4 regions of the Pseudomonas sp. EA_35y_Pfl2_R5 genome follow, and region 1 is predicted to be linked to each of the others. Evidence: predicted binding sites of a transcription regulator. Region 1 holds the regulator's gene; each other region holds the start of a gene.
The links. Region 1 encodes sigma-54, which starts transcription at its own class of promoters, with help from an activator protein. Its sites were predicted from a motif close to ANTGGCATNNANNTTGCTNT; they were not measured.

Region 1 (5,013 bases):
ACAAGGTGCGCGTTGAGCGTACAGATGCCAAAGGCCGTCCGACCATCCTCACCACCAGCCGCCTGACCGTATTCCCCGAGAAGGAATATGCGCAGACCCAGCAAGCCGTTAGAATCGACGCGGCCAATGGGGTGACCACGGCAAAAGGAATGAAAGCGTACATGAATGACGGCAGGATGCTCCTGCTGTCCAACGTAAGAGGTCAGCATGAGGCTCGTTAACACCCTCCCCCTACTACTCAGCCTCAGCGCCGCACTCGGAAGTGTCAGCGCCTGGGCACTGCCATCCGACCGCGAACAGCCGATCCGCATCCAGGCCGATAGCGCGGAACTCGATGACAAACAAGGCGTTGCCGTCTATCGCGGCGACGTAGTCATTACTCAGGGCACCATGAAGGTCACTGGCGACACAGTGACCATCACCCAGAATGCCCAGGGCGATGTCGAGGTATTTACCTCGGTCGGCAAGCCGGCCTACTACGAGCAACTGCCGTCAGCCGACAAGCAGATCGTCAAGGCCTACGGCCTGACCATCCAGTACTTTATGGCCAACGAGCGCGTGGTACTGATCGACCAGGCCAAGGTGATTCAGGAAGGCAACACCTTCGAAGGCGAGAAAATCGTCTATGACACCCAACGCCAGATCGTTAACGCCGGCCGCGCCACAGGCACCAACGTCACCGCGCCACGTCCGCGCATCGACATGGTGATCCAGCCGAAGAACAAACCAGCCGACCAGCAGGCGCAGTAATAATGGCCACATTGAAAGCCCAACACCTGGCGAAGAGCTACAAAGGCCGCCAGGTCGTGCGCGACGTTAGCCTGAGCATCGATAGCGGGCAGATCGTCGGCCTGCTTGGCCCCAACGGCGCCGGCAAGACCACCTGTTTCTACATGATCGTCGGCTTGGTACAGGCCGATCAGGGCCGCGTGTTGATCGACGACCTCGATGTTAGCCACCAGCCGATGCATGGCCGCGCTCGCGCCGGCATCGGCTACCTGCCGCAGGAAGCCTCAATTTTCCGCAAGCTCAGCGTGGCCGACAACATCATGGCCATCCTGGAGACCCGCAAGGATCTTGACGGCCCTACACGCCGCAAAGAACTCGAAGGCCTGCTGCAGGAATTCCATATCAGCCATATCCGCGACAACCTCGGCATGAGCCTGTCCGGCGGTGAGCGCCGCCGCGTGGAAATTGCCCGCGCCCTGGCGACTAATCCCAAGTTCATCCTGCTAGACGAACCGTTCGCCGGCGTCGATCCTATTTCGGTAGGCGATATCAAGCAGATCATCCACCACCTCAAGGCCAAGGGTATCGGCGTGTTGATCACCGACCACAACGTGCGCGAGACCCTGGACATCTGCGAAACCGCCTATATCGTCAGCGATGGCCAACTGATCGCCGAAGGTGATGCCGAGACCATTCTGGCTAACCAGACAGTGAAAGAAGTTTACCTGGGGCATGAGTTCAGGCTGTAGCTACAGCTTTTCTCAAGCCGACTGCAGCCAAGGCTAGGCAAAACCTTTAAAGTCAGGCATATAATTTGCTTCCTAGTGGCGCTTTTTGAAAACGCCCTGTAGTGGATTGCGCACGACGCCGGTAAATAAGGTCTGCAATGAAACCATCGCTAGTCCTGAGAATGGGCCAGCAGCTGACGATGACACCGCAGCTGCAACAGGCCATCCGCCTGCTCCAATTGTCTACCTTGGATCTGCAACAAGAGATCCAGGAGGCCTTGGAGTCCAACCCGATGCTCGAACGCCAGGAAGATGGCGATGATTTCGACAATTCGGACCCCATGGCCGATGGAGCAGAAAGCGCCAGCCCCAGCGAACAGCCCGAAGCGCCCTATCAGGAAACCAGCTACCAGGAAGCCACGCAGACCGTGGACAACCTGGAAGAAGGTGATTGGGGCGAGCGTATCCCCAACGAGCTGCCCGTCGACACCGCCTGGGAAGACATCTACCAGACCAGCGCCAGCAGCCTGCCCAGTAGCAGCAACGATGACGACGAGTGGGATTTCACCACCCGCACCTCGAGCGGCGAAAGCTTGCAAAGCCACTTGCTGTGGCAACTCAATCTGGCACCAATGTCGGACAAGGACCGCCTGATTGCCGTCACCTTGATCGACTGCATCAACCAGCAGGGCTATCTGGAAGAAACCCTGGAAGAGGTGGTCGAAGCCTTCGACCCGGAGCTGGACATCGAGCTCGATGAAGTCGAAGCCGTGCTGCACCGCATTCAGCAGTTCGAGCCAACCGGTATCGCCGCGCGCAACCTGGGCGAATGCCTGCTTCTGCAACTGCGTCAGCTGCCAGCAAAAACTCCGTGGCTGAGCGAAGCCCAGCGCCTGGCCAACGACTATCTCGACTTGCTCGGCAGTCGCGACTACAGCCAGCTGATGCGCCGCATGAAGCTCAAGGAAGACGAGCTGCGCCAGGTTATCGACCTGATCCAGAGCCTCAACCCGCGCCCTGGCTCGCAGATCGAGTCCAGCGAGCCGGAATACGTGGTGCCTGACGTCATCGTGCGCAAGCACAACGAGCGCTGGCTGGTGGAACTCAACCAGGAAGCCATGCCGCGCCTGCGGGTCAACGCGCAATACGCCGGTTTTGTGAAACGTGCCGACTCCAGCGCCGACAACACCTTTATGCGCAACCAGCTGCAAGAAGCACGCTGGTTTATCAAGAGCCTGCAAAGCCGCAACGAAACCCTGATGAAGGTCGCCACGCAGATCGTCGAGCATCAGCGCGGCTTCCTCGATTACGGCGACGAGGCGATGAAACCCCTGGTGCTGCACGATATTGCCGAAGCTGTAGGCATGCATGAATCGACCATTTCGCGGGTGACCACGCAGAAATTCATGCACACCCCGCGTGGTATTTACGAGCTGAAATACTTCTTCTCCAGCCACGTCAGCACGTCCGAAGGTGGTGAATGCTCGTCCACCGCGATCCGTGCCATCATCAAAAAACTGGTCGCCGCGGAAAATGCGAAAAAGCCGTTGAGTGACAGCAAGATCGCTGGTTTACTGGAAGCACAGGGCATTCAAGTCGCTCGCCGCACGGTCGCCAAGTACCGTGAATCCCTCGGAATAGCGCCATCCAGTGAGCGCAAACGATTGATCTAAGGCAGCACGAAGAAGGAAGACAACTACTCGTACAGAATATGCCCAGGTCTCGCCTTTTCGCATATGCAGCCATACTGTCAGCATGCAATTAGCGACCGTGCCAGGCTCGTTCTACCAGAGTCTTCCACGCCACAGTGTTCCGGCGGCAGGCCTCTCGCCTGCCTCTTACACACGGCAACAAGGAGAAAGCGGTATGCAAGTCAACATCAGTGGACACCAGCTGGATGTGACCGACGCCCTACGCGACTACATCGCCGAAAAACTCGGCCGATTGGAGCGCCACTTCGACAAGATTACCAACGTGCAAGTCATCATGGAGGTCGAGAAGCTCAAACAGAAAATCGAAGCGACCCTGCACATTGCTGGCGGCGAAGTCGTCGCCAACGCCGAGCATGAAGACATGTACGCAGCCATCGATCTACTGACAGACAAACTCGACCGACAACTCATCAAACACAAGGAAAAACAGCTCGACCGCCAACAGGGCGCTATGGCCCGCTGACGTCGTCTATCTCCTATGATCCGACTTGAAACTATCCTGACCCCCGGCCGTTCCCTGGTGAACGTGCCGGGCGGCAGCAAAAAACGTGTCCTCGAACAGATTGCCAACTTGGTGGCGCGCGAGCTGCCTGACCTGGATGGCCAAGATATCTTCGAAAGCCTGATTGCCCGGGAAAAACTCGGCTCGACCGGTTTCGGTAATGGCATTGCCATTCCGCACTGTCGCCTGCCCGGTTGCACCGCGCCGATCAGCGCCCTGCTGCGCCTGGACTCCGCCGTGGACTTCGACGCCATCGACGGCGCACCAGTGGACCTGCTGTTTGTCCTGCTAGTGCCCGAAGCCGCCACCGATGCTCACCTGGAACTGTTGCGGCAGATCGCCAGCATGCTCGATCGCGGCGATGTGCGTGCCAACCTGCGGCAAGCCGAAAGCAGCGAAGCCCTGTATCAGGTGGTCGTGGACGTACAAAGTCAACTCAACCGAGCCTGAGCATGCGCCTAATCATCGTCAGCGGGCGCTCCGGCTCCGGGAAAAGCACCGCCCTCGATGTACTTGAGGACAACGGCTTCTACTGCATCGACAACTTGCCCGCCGGCCTGCTACCTGAACTGGCCGAACGCGCCTTGCTGCACACCGAGCTGCTGCATCCGCAGGTCGCAGTGTCGATTGATGCGCGCAATCTGCCGAGCCATCTCAAGCGCTTTCCCGAGCTGCTTGAAGAAGTTCGCGCGCGGCACATCAAGTGCGATGTGATCTACCTGGATGCTGACGAAGAAACCCTGCTCAAGCGCTTCTCCGAGACCCGCCGGCGCCATCCGCTGACCAATGAGAGCCGCTCATTGGCTGAAGCCATTGCCGATGAAAGCCTGCTCCTAGGCCCGATTATCGACTTGGCCGACTTGAAGATCGACACCACCCACCTCAACCTCTACCAGCTGCGCGATAGCCTCAAGCTACGACTGCTCAACCAGCCTGAGCCGGGCACCGCGTTTCTGATCGAATCCTTTGGCTTCAAACGCGGCATGCCGGTGGATGCCGACCTGGTGTTCGATGTGCGCTGCCTGCCTAATCCTTACTGGAAGCCGGACTTGCGCGATTATTCCGGGCTTGATCAGCCCGTGGTCGACTACCTCTCGGCCCAGGCCGATGCTGAAGATATGTACCAGGACATCCTCGCCTACCTGACCAAATGGCTGCCACGTTTTGCCGCCAGCAACCGCGCCTACGTCACTGTGGCAATTGGTTGTACCGGTGGCCACCACCGCTCAGTCTATCTGGCCAACCGACTGGGCGAGGCTCTCAAACCCATACTGAAAAACGTTCAGACTCGCCACCGCGACCTCAGTTAAGGAATTGCCGCGATGCCCGCCTGCGAAATCAC
Region 2 (5,013 bases), on a different contig from region 1:
CAGGCGTTTTCCAGCCACTGGCGGTCTTCGCCCTGCAGGCTGCAATGCTGCTGGACGCCGTTAAGATCCAGATGCGCATTGGCGCAGCCCTGGCGTGCCTGTTGCTGCTGGCGAGCCTGTACGACCTGGGCGGCCAGTTCGGCGCTGCTTGGGCCGGGTTCGGCGTTGGCATCCAGCCGGGTGGTTTCCCGTGGCACGCTGAGGTGCAGGTCGATGCGGTCGAGCAGCGGGCCGGAGAGTTTGCCGCGGTAGCGCTGGATCTGCTCGCTGGAACAGCGGCAGCGCCCGGACGGATCGCCTAGATGTCCACAGGGGCAGGGGTTCATCGCCGCCACCAGCTGAAAGCGCGCGGGAAAGCGCACCTTGTCGCGGGCGCGGGCAATCACGATTTGCCCGCTTTCCAAAGGCTCACGTAAGACCTCCAACACTTTTCTGTCGAATTCAGGCAGCTCGTCCAGAAAAAGCACGCCGTGATGGGCCAAGGTAATTTCGCCAGGTTGCGGGCGACTGCCCCCGCCGACCAGCGCCGGGCCGGATGCACTGTGATGAGGCGTTCTAAAGGGCCTTTGCGGCCAGGCGCTTAGCGGCGTGTGACTGGCCACGGAATGAATGGCCGCCACTTCCAGTGCTTCCTGTTCATCCAGTGGTGGCAGCAGGCCCGGCAGGCGGCTGGCCAGCAGGGTTTTGCCGGTGCCGGGTGGCCCAGTAAACAGCAGGTTGTGCGAGCCGGCCGCCGCCACCAGCAGCGCGCGTTTGGCGGCGATCTGCCCCTGTACCTCGGCCAGATCGGGGTAGGGCAGCACTTGGCGCAGCAAGCCCTGAGCCTGATAGGGCGCAATCGGCGTTTGGCCATTGAGGTGGGCGGCGACTTCCAGCAGGTGCTCGACGGCAATCACCGTCAGCCCGGACGCCAGGCTGGCTTCTTCGGCATTGGCCTTGGGCACCACTAAGGTGCGTCCGGCGGCACGGGCGGCCAGGGCTGCGGGTAAGACGCCCTGTACTGGGCGGATCGCCCCGGACAGCGCCAACTCGCCGAGGCATTCGAGGTGTTCCAGCGCGCTGGCCGGCACCTGGCCACTGGCTGCGAGAATGCCGAGGGCAATCGCAAGGTCAAAGCGCCCGCCGTCTTTGGGCAAGTCCGCTGGAGCCAGGTTCAATGTGATCCTGCGTGGGGGAAAATCGAAGGCGCAGTTGAGGATGGCGCTGCGCACGCGGTCCTTGCTTTCCTTGACGGCGGTTTCCGGCAAACCGACCAGTGCCAGCGAGGGCAGGCCGTTGGCCAGATGGGCTTCAACAGTGACGGAGGGGGCTTCAACTCCCACCTGGGCGCGGCTGTGGACTATGGCCAGGGACATCGATCACTCCTTGATCGGCTGATGCATCCGCTGCGGGCGTTACTCGCTGGGGGCTGGGGCGTCTGCGCTGCGCGCTTCCATCTCGGCGACTTTAGCTTCGAGGGCTTCCAGGCGAGCGCGGGTGCGGGCCAGTACGACCATCTGGCTGTCGAACTCATCGCGGCTGACCAGGTCGAGCTTGCTGAAGGCGCTCTGCAATAGCACTTTGAATTGGGCTTCGAATTCGCCGCGGGGCAAGGGGGCGTCGCCGTTGAACAGGCGCGAGGCATGGGTGGTCAGGGCGTCTAACAGGGCTTTAGGTGGCAGCATGGTGAGGTTCCGTTTACAGGTGGCGGCAGTGTAGCACGCAGCTTTATCTGGCTTGCCGGGCGGGTCCGGAACGGCGTTGGCAGGTTCTGCACAGTTTTCGCGCGCTGCTTGGCGGGCCGTTGCACCGTTGTTGTGCGCTGGCTGTTGGCTATTACCGCGCTAAAACGCCTGTTTAACGGGTAACTGCATGAAATAAATCGGTTTTGCCTGATCTGGCAAGCTTTCTGCTTTGTCTCTGCTGACGCATGCACCGATGCAGTTCCGGTGCGTCAGGCGAAGCGGGGAAGTGTTTCGTCGGGAGCGGTTGGTGAGCATCGGTGCCGCTGGGTCAGGGCTGCGATGCATTACAAAAGCCAGGCACTGCGCTTAGACTTGGGCCGGGTTCGTAATTCCTGGGGCAAGTCCACCATACACGGGAGAGAGTTACATGAAGCTAGTCACTGCCATCATCAAGCCGTTCAAGCTGGACGACGTCCGTGAGTCACTGTCGGAGATCGGCGTGCAGGGCATCACTGTCACTGAAGTCAAAGGCTTCGGTCGTCAGAAAGGCCATACCGAGCTGTACCGCGGCGCTGAATACGTGGTCGATTTCTTGCCAAAAGTGAAAATCGACGTGGCCATCGCTGATGATCAACTCGATCGCGTGATTGAGGCCATCACCAAGGCTGCTAACACCGGCAAAATCGGTGACGGCAAGATTTTCGTTGTAAACCTGGAACAGGCGATCCGCATCCGTACCGGCGAAACCGGCACCGACGCAGTTTAAGCCTCCGAACGAACCCCACGCCCCAGGAGTTAAACCATGACTCTGCGAAAAATCGCAGGGCTAGGAGCCCTTTTGTCTCTCGTTCCTGGCTTTGCCATGGCAGAAGAGGCAAGCCTGAACAGCGGCGACACCGCTTGGATGTTGGTCGCCACTGTACTGGTGCTGTTTATGACCATCCCCGGTCTGGCGCTTTTCTACGCCGGCATGGTGCGTTCGAAGAACGTGCTGTCGGTGTTGATGCAGTGTTTTGCAGTAACCGGGTTGATCAGCATTCTGTGGGTCGTCTACGGCTACAGCCTGGCCTTTGATACCACTGGCATGGAGCAAGGGGTGGTCAACCTCAACTCCTTCGTCGGCGGTTTCTCCAAAGCCTTCCTATCTGGTTTGACCCTGGACAGCCTGGTGGCTGGGATTCCAGAGAGCGTGTTCATCACCTTTCAGATGACCTTCGCCATCATCACCCCGGCGTTGATCGTCGGTGCCTTTGCCGAGCGCATGAAGTTCTCGGCCATGCTGATCTTCATGGCGGTGTGGTTCACCCTGGTTTATGCGCCCATCGCGCACATGGTCTGGGGCGGCGATGGTGCATTGATGTGGGACTGGGGCGTGCTCGACTTTGCGGGCGGCACCGTGGTGCACATCAACGCCGGTATCGCCGGCCTGGTGGCCTGTCTGGTGCTGGGCAAACGCAAGGGCTTTCCAACGACTGCCATGCCGCCGCACAACCTTGGCTACACCCTGATCGGCGCAAGCATGCTCTGGGTCGGCTGGTTCGGCTTCAACGCAGGCTCTGCACTGGCCGCTAACGGTAGCGCCGGTATGGCCATGCTGGTAACCCAAATTGCCACCGCTACCGCGGCGCTGAGCTGGATGTTCGCCGAGTGGATCACTCACCGCAAACCAAGCGTTCTGGGCATTGCCTCGGGCGCTGTGGCGGGTCTGGTGGCGATCACTCCGGCGTCCGGTACGGCGGGGCCGATGGGCGCTCTGGCGATTGGTCTGGCAAGTGGGGCGATCTGTTTCTTCTGCGCCACCAGCCTGAAACGCAAGCTGGGTTATGACGATTCCCTCGACGTGTTCGGCGTGCATGCCGTGGGCGGCATTGTCGGTGCCATTCTCACCGGGGCGTTCGCCGCACCGGCCTTGGGTGGCTTCGGCACGGTGGAAGATATTCCGGCGCAGTTGTGGATCCAGTTCGAGGGGGTGGCCTTCACCGTGGTGTACACCGCGGTGGTGACCTTCGTGATTCTGAAAGTGATCGACCTAGTAATGGGCCTGCGTGTCAGCGAAGAGGAAGAGACCATCGGTCTCGATCTCGCCCTGCATAACGAGCGCGGCTACAACCTGTAAGCACACGGAGCGCGTCCGGCGCCAACCCGGACGTCTTAACCGAATAGCGCTAAAAAGCGCACGGCAAGAGGTGAACCATGGACAACACAGCATTGACTGCATTGCAGTACGGTTTTGATACCTTCTACTTTTTGGTTTGCGGCGCCCTGGTAATGTGGATGGCAGCGGGTTTTGCCATGCTCGAATCCGGTCTGGTGCGAGCCAAGAACACCACCGAAATTCTCACCAAGAACATCGCCCTGTACGCAGTGGCGAGCATCATGTACCTGGTGATCGGCTACCACATCATGTACTCCAGTCCAGAAGGCGGCATCCTGCCAAGCCTGGGCTTCCTGCTGGGTGACGAGAACAGCGTTGAGTCGGTTCTGGCTGGCGGTGACGATGCCCCTTACTACTCGGCTCGTTCGGACTTCTTCTTCCAGGTGGTGTTTGCCGCAACCTGCATGTCGATCGTTTCCGGTGCCGTGGCTGAGCGCATGAAGCTGTTTGCCTTCCTGGCATTCGCTGTGGTCATGACCGGTTTCATCTACCCGATACAGGGCTTCTGGAAATGGGGTTCGGGTTTCCTTAACGAAGCGGGCTTCCTCGACTTCGCCGGTTCTGGCGTGGTGCACATGGCCGGTGCGACTGCTGCTCTGGCTGGCGTACTGCTGCTCGGCGCACGTAAAGGCAAGTACGGCCCGAACGGCCAGGTCAACGCCATCCCGGGTGCCAACCTGCCAATGGCAGCGCTGGGTACCTTTATCCTGTGGATGGGCTGGTTTGGCTTCAACGGTGGCTCGCAGCTGAAGATGAGTACCATCGAAGATGCCAACGCCGTGGCCAACGTGTTCGTTAACACCAACATGGCGGCTGCCGGTGGCTTGATCGCGGCACTGATCGTGGCGCGCATCCTGTTCGGCAAGGCTGACCTGACCATGGCCCTCAACGGTGCCCTGGCTGGCCTGGTGGCAATCACTGCCGAGCCGCTGACCCCGACTGCCCTGCAAGCCACCCTGATCGGCGGCGTGGGTGGCGTGCTGGTGGTGTTCTCGATCCTTGGCCTGGACAAGCTCAAGCTCGACGATCCAGTCGGTGCCATCTCCGTTCACGGTGTGGTCGGTATCTGGGGCCTGCTGGCTGTCTGCCTGACCAATAGCGACGCCACCATTGGCGCACAGCTGTTGGGTATCGGCGCGATCTTCGCCTGGGTCTTTGTGGCCAGCCTGATCGTCTGGTCCATCATCAAACTGG
Region 3 (5,013 bases), on a different contig from region 1:
GGAGGCAGACTTTTTGCGCACCTTGGTTGGGTTGATGCCTTGCTTGCGCAGTTGGGCCTTTACCAGTGCAGGGTTCTGGCCGCTGACTTCACCTTTTATTTTGGCGCCCTGCTTATTAGTGCCTTCCCAGGCGAAGGTGCTGGTTTTTAGTGCTTTAACGGCCATCAGGTTAGTCCTTAGTCACGCGGTTCACTTCGGCGAGGCTGGTCACGCCCTGCATGGCCTTCAGCAGTGCTGAAGTGCGCAGGTCATTAAAGCCGTCTTTGCGCATCTGGATTGAAATATCAATAGAGTTGCCTTCCTCCATAATAATCCGTTGCAGGGCTGGCGTGTTTTTAACCACTTCATAAATACCGACACGACCTTTATAGCCGCCGTTGCAGTTTTCGCAGCCTACCGGTCCGTAAATCTTGAAGGTACCGACCTTATCTTCTGGAAAGCCTTCCTCTAGCAGAGTTTCGCGGGGAACTGGTATTTCTTTTTTGCAGTTATTGCAGAGCTTACGGGCTAGGCGTTGAGCAATAATCAGGTTGACCGAGGTGGCAATGTTGAATGACGGTACGCCCATATTGCGCAAGCGGGTCAGGGTTTCTGCAGCGCTATTGGTGTGCAGGGTCGACATGACCATGTGGCCGGTCTGGGCTGCTTTGATGGCGATGGACGCGGTGTCTAGGTCGCGAATTTCTCCCACCATGATGATGTCGGGGTCCTGGCGCAGAAACGATTTAAGTGCCGCAGTAAAGTCCATGCCTTGCTTGGGGTTTACGTTGACTTGGTTGATACCCTCCAGGTTGATTTCCACCGGGTCTTCTGCGGTGGAAATATTCACGTCAACGGTATTGAGAATATTTAGGCCGGTGTACAGCGATACGGTTTTGCCAGAGCCCGTGGGGCCGGTAACCAGAATCATGCCCTGAGGTTGCTTGAGTGCCGACATATAAAGTTCTTTCTGCGATTCTTCATAGCCCAGGGCGTCGATGCCCATCTGGGCGCTGGCAGAGTCAAGAATCCGCATCACGATTTTCTCGCCCCAAAGGGTTGGGCACGTGCTGACGCGAAAGTCGATTGATTTACTTTTGGAGATGCGCATCTTGATGCGCCCATCCTGAGGTTTGCGTCGTTCGGAAATATCCAGGCCGGCCATAACCTTTAATCGCGCAGAAATTCGCGGGGATAGCTGAATAGGTGGGCGGGCTATTTCATGCAAGATGCCATCGGTGCGGAAGCGTACGCGATAGGCTTTTTCATAGGGTTCGAAGTGCAGGTCTGATGAGCCGCCTTTAATTGCATCAAGCAGCATCTTGTTGACGAAGCGTACGACTGGTGCGTCATCTGCGGAGTTTCCTTCGCCCGCGACCTCGGCATCATCGCTGACGGCTTCGACATCCAGCCCATCCAAGTCAACGTCAGCAAGGTCTTCCATTCCGCTGGCAGCGGAGTCGAAAAATTTATCAATCGCATCGCCGAGCTTGTCATCTTCTACCAAGATCGCTTCAGTGTTCAGTCCAGTACTGAATTGGATATCGGTGACGGCCTGGTGGTTGGTTGGGTCAGAAACTGCGATAAACAGTTTGTTGCCGCGCCGCCATAGCGGCAGTACCCGATGTTGGCGCACCAGCTTTTCGGTCACTAAATCTTTTGGCTGGCTTTCCTTCTCGATGGCATTTAGGTCAACAAAGGATACACCGAACTGCTCGCTGGCCAGTTCGGCCAAAACGCGGCTTTTTACCAGCTTGTTCTGTACTAGATAGGTGACCAGCGACAGCTTATTTCGCTGTGCCTGGCTTTGTGCCTGCTGGGCAGTTTTTTCATCCAAAAGCTCTGCCAGTACCATCTGTCGGGCCAAGCCGGTAAGGGACACACTATCGTTCATCATGGGCTCCATAACAGTATTTGTCTTATAGCGCAGTTGCTAAAGGTGTGCCAATTGCAAGAAAGGGCGGTGACAAAAAATGGCACTAATTGAGTTTTTACGTGGCTGGTAGCGCCGTTCTATGCCGGCTCTTTGTTTTTGAATATGAGGGTTTGTTGCTGGTGGCGTAGGCTTCGGTTGAGGGTGAAGCAGGGCAAAAAAAAAGACCGCAGGAGCGGTCTTTTTAAAGTGCTGGACAAAGACTGCCCAGCACTTTTATTAGCGGCAGTTAGCCGGCAGGAACTTGTCGATGATGGTGGTGGTTGCGCTGGTGCAGTCCCAGGTAATCGAGCCGGTGGAGTTGGCGTCGGAAATTGCTGCGCCGTTGATTTGTGGTACGAAGGCCAGAACGTCGGTACCTGCGCCAAGTTGTGGGATGCCGCCCATGGTAACGGAGATGGTGCCGTTGGCGGCGTCAACTGCAATGGCGGAGATCAGGTTGGTGATGAGGTTTGCTTGGTCGGCTGCGAGTACGGCCGAGTAAGCTGCTACGCCGGCAATGCCGTTGTCAGCAAATACATCGGTTACGCCGATTTTGATGGAGCTGGCTGCGATCATACCTTCAGATACCTTGGCGCGAACGGTGTAATCCTGATAGGCAGGCAGGGCAACGGCCGCCAGAATGCCGATGATGGCAACTACGATCATCAGTTCGATCAGGGTAAAGCCTTTTTGCATGGTTTTCATGTGACGCTCTCCAGAGTTATTGGCGGCAACGATGTGTTGCACTGCAGTTGGATAAGCAGATTGCGTGCCAGGTTTTGGTGGGTGGCGAGATCGTTGAGGGGCTTGGCGCCTGTGCACTTATCCGTGGGTTACCACTGATTCTCTGGCTGCCCGTATTATTGAGCTCATTCGCGAGTGCTGACCTCGGTGCCGCGCCTTTTGCTAGCCCCTTTAACAGTCCTTGAATTGCCGGGAGAGAATATGCCTTTACGATTTAAAGCGTTTTTTATACACCTGAGTCTGTCTGCGGTGCTTGCTGTGCCGGCTGTGTTGTTGGTTTTCAAACTGTGGTATCCGGCGCCGCTGCATGTGGCCGTTGGTGTGACAAAGATTTTTTTATTGTTATTGCTGGTCGATGTGGTGCTCGGGCCGCTGTTGACATTGTTGGTGTACAAGCCTGGCAAAAAAACGCTGGTGCTGGATCTCACGGTGATTGCCATGTTGCAGCTGTCTGCGCTTTGTTACGGCTTGTGGGTAGTCGCCGAGGGGCGTCCGGCCTGGTTGGTATTTAATTCCGACCGTTTTGACCTGGTGAGGGTTTTGGATATTGATGGGCGCAAGTTGAGTAGCGCCCTTCCTGAATACCGCAGCCCTCCACAGTTTGGCCCGCGCTGGGTTGCCGCTGTGTCGCCGGTCGATGCCGCTGCTCGAAATGAGCTGATGTTCGAGGCGGGGTTAGGTGGGAGTGACCTGCCGCAGCGGCCTGATCTTTATCGGCCCCTGGTAGATGTTCAGGATGAGATACGGCAGCGTTCGCGTTCGATATCTGGATTGCAGGACTTCAATTCGGTTGAGGATGTGCAGGCGGTTACTCGCGAGTGGCCTGCAGCCGGGTCCTGGTTGCCGTTGATGGCTGGTGTGCCAATGGTGGTGTTGCTTCACAAGGAAAGCTACGAGGTCCTGGCTGTTGTGGATCTCCGCCCTTGGCTATGACAGTCATCGGCAATTCATCCTTTGCGGTATCCCGATCAATCCCTAGGGTGGATTTGTAGGGGCAGTGAGCCTCGGTGAGTCAGTTTCGTTGTGCAACCATCAGATAATTAATTCGTGCTTGGCTTGTGCTGCACGTTTGCGTATGGGTGTGCAGTGGATTAATCCTGCATGTCAGCTTCACAGGCTCAGTCGCATCGACAAATCCACTGCTTTAACATCCTTGGTCAGTGTGCCAATCGACACGTAGTCCACTCCGGTTTCGGCAATCGCCCGTAAGGTACTTTCGTTCACCCCGCCCGAGGCTTCGAGTTTTGCGCGGCCGGCGGTGAGTGCTACGGCCTCGCGCATTTCATTCAGGCTCAGTTCGTCGAGCATGATGATGTCCGCGCCGGCATCCAATGCTTCGCGCAACTCATCCAGGCTTTCCACTTCGACTTCCACCGGCTTGCCTGGGGCAATCTTGTGGGCGGCGGTTACGGCTTGGGCGATGCCGCCGCAGGCGGCGATGTGGTTTTCCTTTATAAGGAAGGCGTCATAGAGGCCGATGCGGTGGTTGTGACAGCCGCCTTGGGTTACTGCGTATTTTTGCGCCAGGCGCAGGCCGGGTAGGGTTTTGCGGGTGTCGAGCAGTTTTACGGCGGTGCCTTGTACCAATTCGGCATAGTGCTGGCAGCGGGTGGCGACAGCGGAGAGCGTCTGCAGAAAGTTTAGGGCACTACGCTCGCCGCTGAGCAGGGCGCGGGCAGGGCCTTCCAGTTCAAAGAGTACCTGATTGGGTTCGGCGCGTTGGCCGTCCTGGATATGCCAGTGCACGGCGACCCGCGGGTCGAGTTGGCGGAATACCGCGTCGACCCAGGCGGTGCCGCAGATTATTGCGGATTCGCGGGTGATGACTTTTGCATGCGCCAGGCGTTCGGCGGGGATCAGCTGTGCGGTGATGTCGCCGCTGCCAATATCCTCTGCCAGTGCACGGCGCACATTGGCCTCGATTTCGTTGGCGAGGTCAGCGAGGATAAGGTTAGGCATGATGAGCTCCAGTCAGCAGAATGCGCCGATTATAGGGATTGATGGCTGTTTGCGCAGTGTTTGCAGCTGTTCTCTGGCAGCTGTAAGGCTATGCTGGTGGAGGTTCTTCGTTAGCTGCATGCAGCTGCAACGCATAGCGTGTTGCGTTGGTCGTATGCAGGTAACCGTTGGGAAGCTGTGATGCTGCATCTGTGACGCGGGTCATGTCTGAAGGAAAAGTCCGCTTGGTATGCGCGCGCGCATCCCTATAATGGCTTTACATTTTAGAATTGTTGACGCCAGGCCTTTGACGTTACGGATGACGCTCAGTTGATCGCTGTGCAGATCGGTCCGCCCAAGAGGGGCAGTCTGCAGGAGACTCGCAATGAAGACTGATGCGAACGTGGTTCACCTGAATAAGGTGGCCTCTGAGCAAT
Region 4 (5,013 bases), on a different contig from region 1:
CCCCCAGGCAGCGCTTATCTTCGCCGCCTGGCCAGCGCACTGGCCAACGTCGCTCGGACGGTTCCGGGCGCTTACGTACCGAGGAAAGCATGGCTGACCAAGCTCCGCGCCGCTTTGCGCGCATCGATCGACTCCCCCCCTACGTTTTCAACATCACCGCCGAATTGAAGATGGCCGCGCGCCGTCGCGGTGAAGACATCATCGACTTCAGCATGGGCAACCCAGACGGCGCGACGCCGGCGCATATCGTCGAGAAGCTGGTCCAGGTTGCCCAGCGCGAAGACACTCACGGCTACTCCACCTCGCGTGGTATTCCGCGTCTGCGCCGCGCGATTTCGCGCTGGTACAAAGACCGTTATACGGTCGAAATCGACCCGGAAAGCGAAGCCATCGTCACCATCGGTTCCAAGGAAGGGCTGGCGCATTTGATGCTGGCAACCCTGGATCACGGCGACACCGTATTGGTGCCCAACCCCAGCTACCCGATTCATATCTATGGCGCTGTACTGGCCGGCGCCCAGGTACGCTCGGTACCGCTGGTGCCTGGCGTAGACTTCTTCGCCGAACTGGAACGAGCGATTCGTGAGTCGATTCCCAAACCGAAGATGATGATTCTTGGCTTTCCGTCCAACCCCACAGCGCAATGTGTCGAGCTGGATTTTTTCGAGCGTGTGGTGAGCCTGGCCAAACAATATGACGTGCTGGTGGTCCACGATCTGGCCTACGCGGACATCGTCTACGACGGGTGGAAAGCCCCCTCGATCATGCAAGTTCCGGGTGCCAAGGACATTGCCGTGGAGTTCTTCACCCTGTCCAAAAGCTACAACATGGCCGGATGGCGCATCGGATTTATGGTCGGCAATAAAGAGCTGGTCAACGCCCTTGCACGAATCAAGAGCTACCACGACTACGGCACCTTCACCCCACTGCAGGTAGCCGCTATTGCGGCGCTTGAAGGTGATCAGCAATGCGTGCGTGACATTGCCGAGCAATACCGCCAGCGCCGTAATCTGCTGGTCAAAGGCCTGCATGAGCTGGGCTGGATGGTCGAAAATCCGAAAGCTTCGATGTATATCTGGGCGAAGATTCCCGAGCAGTACGCCAAGCTCGGCTCGCTGGAATTCGCCAAGAAGCTGCTGCTAGAGGCCAAGGTCTGCGTCTCGCCGGGCATTGGCTTTGGCGATTATGGCGATGACCATGTGCGCTTTGCCCTGATCGAAAACCAGGACCGCACCCGCCAGGCGATTCGCGGGATCAAGACGATGTTCCGCGCCGATGGCCTGTTACCTGGCAAGAAGGCCAAGGTCGACGAATAAACAAACAGAGGGCACCTTAGGGGTGTCCTCTTTCGTTTCAGCCGGAGTAATCCAGCACCGTCCAAACCTTGCTCAGCCCACTGGTAATGACGCAGCCGCTCTGCCCCAATTGATTGTTGCTGTGCAGCGACATCAGGTTAGTCATGCCATCGGCCGCATCAGAGCGTTCGCTCAGCCACTGCACGCGGCCGCAATTGGCCGTTTCGATCACATAACTGGCCGCCACGACAGAGTTCTCGCTGGGCAGTCTGATCACATCCACCACCGTGCCCTGCTCTTCCACGCGCTTGCCGTCAGATACCAGCACGGCCCAGGCCTGACCATTCTCGATCACCAGGTAGGTGCCATTTGCCCGAGGTTGATCAAGCTGCGGTTGCGCGCAACCGGCCAGAAGGCCCAATAGCACAATTGTCATCAGCATCTGTTGCATTGTTCGTGACTCCTCTGCAGTGCCTGTGGCCATTGGCTTTGCGGGCAGATGGCGCGAGTGATCGAGTAGGTGCCGGTTAGGGCCTTGGGCTTACTATTATCGAATACTGTTTATTTGTACAGTATTTTTCGATTACCCTTGGTCATGCCATCCAGCCAACCATGCCGCCCGGCAGATCGGGTCCATACAAGGCGTTAACAGGAGTACCCAGATGCTCGACGTACTGCAGCTGAAACACAGCGTAAACCGTATGCCCTTGGAGAAAGTCCGGGCCACCGTCAATGAATTGCAGCTTGAAGGCATCGTCACCGAGGGCAAGACGCCGTTTTCCCGGGTGCACTTCAACACCTGCTTTGCCGAGATCGAAGCCTTGCTGCAGCGCGCCGGCTATCACCGGCAGCTGGATGTGGTCGGCTATCAAGGCCTGGCCTATGCCATGTTCGATCCGTCGCGCTGGGAGGCGGTAGAGGTGTTGCGCTGGCTCAAGGAGTTCACAGAAGAAGCGCAGCGCCGACCTGCTGCGCAGTAAAGATTACTGAGTGCGATTTCTTGAGGATGTGGCGCTCAGTGCCGCCCAGATTGCTGGCGAACCAAAAGCGTTCAAATATGTGAATAGCTGTACAGCTATGACTCAGAACGGTGCCTGGTGGCCACTCAAATGGCCATCGCCTACCTGCTCACTCAATGGTTCAACTACTACAATCACAGTTAGATAACAGTCTTAAGCCTATGTAGTTAAAAAGATTTATTGGGCTATTCGAGAAGCAAATAAGGCGCTTTGCGCGCCTCATGCGCAATAACACGCGCAAAATTGGCAAGCCCCTTGCAACGATCCTCTCAAGACCTTACACCCGTCTTCGGATCGCCAACGGCGGTGATCGGGACGAATAGACAAAGACGTCAAAGGCAACCTGCTCTCACTGGGCGGCGTTGACCGTTGACGTCTTTTTTCGTTTCTGAGACCTGAGGATTCACCATGCGTAACTTCAACGCTCGCCGTTCGCTACTGAAAAAGACCCTGACTGGCTTCGGCTGCGCTGCCGCTTTGTTACTCAACCCACTTAGCCTGCAAATCAGCCTGGCTGCCGAGCTGGAAAAAGACGAGCTCAAACTCGGCTTTATCAAACTCACCGACATGGCGCCGCTGGCCATCGCGTATGAAAAAGGCTTTTTCGAGGATGAGGGGCTCTACGTCACCCTAGAAGCGCAAGCCAACTGGAAGGTACTGCTGGATCGGGTGATCACCGGCGAACTGGACGGCGCGCACATGCTGGCCGGTCAGCCCCTGGGGGCCACCATCGGCTTTGGCACCAAAGCCGATGTCGTGACCGCGTTTTCCATGGACCTCAACGGCAATGGCATCACCATGTCCAATGCGGTGTGGGAAGAAATGAAAAAGCATGTGCCGATGGAAAATGGCAAACCGGTGCACCCAATCAAGGCCGATGCACTCAAGCCGGTGATCGAGCAATACAAAGCCAAGGGCAAGCCGTTCAACCTGGGCATGGTGTTCCCGGTGTCCACCCACAACTATGAGCTGCGCTACTGGCTGGCTGCCGGTGGTATCAATCCGGGCTATTACGCCCCAGCCAAGGGCGACATCACCGGCACCCTGAGCGCCGACGCTCTGCTCTCAGTCACCCCGCCGCCGCAAATGCCTGCCACTTTGGAAGCCGGCACCATCAGCGGTTACAGCGTGGGCGAACCATGGAACCAGGCCGCCGTATTCAAAGGTATTGGCGTGCCGGTAATCACCGACTACGAAATCTGGAAGAACAACCCGGAAAAAGTCCTCGGAGTCTCCAAGGAGTGGGCCGACGCCAACCCGGAAACCCATAAGCGCCTGGTCAAAGCGTTAATCCGCGCCGGGATGTGGCTGGATGAAAACAACAACGCCAACCGCGCCGAAGCCGTGGAAATCCTCGCGCGCCCTGAATACGTCGGGGCTGATGCCAAGGTGATCGCCAACTCCATGACTGGCACCTTCGAGTACGAAAAAGGCGACAAGCGCGACGTACCGGACTTCAACGTGTTCTTCCGCCACAACGCCACCTACCCTTACTACTCCGATGCCATCTGGTACCTGACGCAAATGCGCCGCTGGGGCCAAGTCAGCGATGCCAAGCCGGACAGCTGGTACTTCGACATTGCCAAACAGGTCTACCTGCCGGCGGTGTACCGCAGCGCTGCCGACGAACTGATTGCTGAAGGCAAGGCCAAGGCCGAAGACTTTCCACCGGCCAACGAAGAAGGCTTCCGTGCGCCGACCAATGAGTTCATCGATGGCCTGAGCTATGACGGGCGCCAACCCAACGCCTACATCGAGCAATTCAAGATTGGCCTGAAAGCCGACTCCACGCTCTAACCCATCCGTCGCCCGGGGGCCGCACCTGCCGCCCCCATCGTTACCAAAGGATATGACGATGAGTAATCCAGCCGTCGCCCAGACCATTCAGGACACCCTGAAAACCGCCCGCGCTGCTGCATTCAAGCGCTGGCTGCCAAACCTGTTGATGCCGACTATCGGCGCCCTGGCCTTTCTGCTGTTCTGGCAGCTGGTGGCGGGTACCATCGACACCAGCCTTGGCAAATTTCCTGCACCGACCCAGGTAGCCAGCCAGTTTGGCGCCCTGGTCAACGAGCACCTGCGCGAGCAGAAAAAGGCCGATGCCTTCTTCGAGCGTCAAGAGGTGCGTAATGCCGAAAAGCTGGCCAAGAACCCGGACGCCAAGGTCAGCATTCGCCCTTACACCGGCAAGCCGACCTTTTTCAAACAGATACTCACCAGCCTGTACACGGTGATGACCGGCTTTTTGATTGCCTCGATCATCGCCATTCCACTGGGCATCATCTGCGGTCTGAGCAAACCGATCTACACCGCGATTAACCCGCTGATCCAGATTTTCAAACCGGTGTCGCCGCTGGCCTGGCTGCCACTGGTAACCATGGTGGTCAGCGCCGTGTACACCAGCAGCGATCCGCTGTTCGCCAAATCCTTCGTCACTTCGGCGGTAACCGTGGCGCTGTGCTGCCTGTGGCCCACTGTGATCAACACCACAGTGGGCGTGGCCAATCTGGACAAGGACCTGCAAAACGTCAGCCGCGTACTCAGCCTTTCGCCACTCAGCCACGTGCGCCGCATCGTGCTGCCGGCCGCCATTCCGATGATTTTCACCGGTCTGCGCCTGTCGCTGGCCACCGGCTGGATGGTGCTGATTGCCGCGGAAATGCTCGCGCAGAACCCGGGCTTGGGCAAATTCATCTGGG

Region 2: the regulator sigma-54 is predicted to act here: its motif matches at 1,876-1,895, upstream of glnK (P-II family nitrogen regulator).
Region 3: the regulator sigma-54 is predicted to act here: its motif matches at 2,652-2,671, upstream of AACX99_RS18400 (pilin).
Region 4: the regulator sigma-54 is predicted to act here: its motif matches at 2,557-2,576, upstream of AACX99_RS08165 (CmpA/NrtA family ABC transporter substrate-binding protein).

The regions. Positions count from the first base shown of each region.
Region 1 is NZ_CAXAOW010000007.1:474-5,486, reverse strand. It holds gene lptC (LPS export ABC transporter periplasmic protein LptC) at 1-221, shown strand, start outside; gene lptA (lipopolysaccharide transport periplasmic protein LptA) at 208-750, shown strand; gene lptB (LPS export ABC transporter ATP-binding protein) at 753-1,478, shown strand; gene AACX99_RS13630 (RNA polymerase factor sigma-54) at 1,616-3,130, shown strand; gene hpf (ribosome hibernation-promoting factor, HPF/YfiA family) at 3,324-3,632, shown strand; gene ptsN (PTS IIA-like nitrogen regulatory protein PtsN) at 3,648-4,121, shown strand; gene rapZ (RNase adapter RapZ) at 4,124-4,981, shown strand; gene AACX99_RS13610 (HPr family phosphocarrier protein) at 4,994-5,013, shown strand, end outside.
Region 2 is NZ_CAXAOW010000004.1:10,205-15,217, forward strand. It holds gene AACX99_RS10045 (YifB family Mg chelatase-like AAA ATPase) at 1-1,355, opposite strand, end outside; gene AACX99_RS10050 (accessory factor UbiK family protein) at 1,395-1,664, opposite strand; gene glnK (P-II family nitrogen regulator) at 2,092-2,430, shown strand; gene AACX99_RS10060 (ammonium transporter) at 2,467-3,780, shown strand; gene AACX99_RS10065 (ammonium transporter) at 3,858-5,013, shown strand, end outside.
Region 3 is NZ_CAXAOW010000013.1:93,607-98,619, reverse strand. It holds gene AACX99_RS18410 (type II secretion system F family protein) at 1-165, opposite strand, end outside; gene pilB (type IV-A pilus assembly ATPase PilB) at 170-1,873, opposite strand; gene AACX99_RS18400 (pilin) at 2,132-2,599, opposite strand; gene tfpZ (TfpX/TfpZ family type IV pilin accessory protein) at 2,840-3,571, shown strand; gene nadC (carboxylating nicotinate-nucleotide diphosphorylase) at 3,749-4,597, opposite strand; gene AACX99_RS18385 (DUF1631 domain-containing protein) at 4,962-5,013, shown strand, end outside.
Region 4 is NZ_CAXAOW010000003.1:209,810-214,822, reverse strand. It holds gene alaC (alanine transaminase) at 90-1,316, shown strand; gene AACX99_RS08175 (hypothetical protein) at 1,354-1,746, opposite strand; gene AACX99_RS08170 (transcriptional regulator) at 1,958-2,275, shown strand; gene AACX99_RS08165 (CmpA/NrtA family ABC transporter substrate-binding protein) at 2,723-4,111, shown strand; gene AACX99_RS08160 (ABC transporter permease) at 4,170-5,013, shown strand, end outside.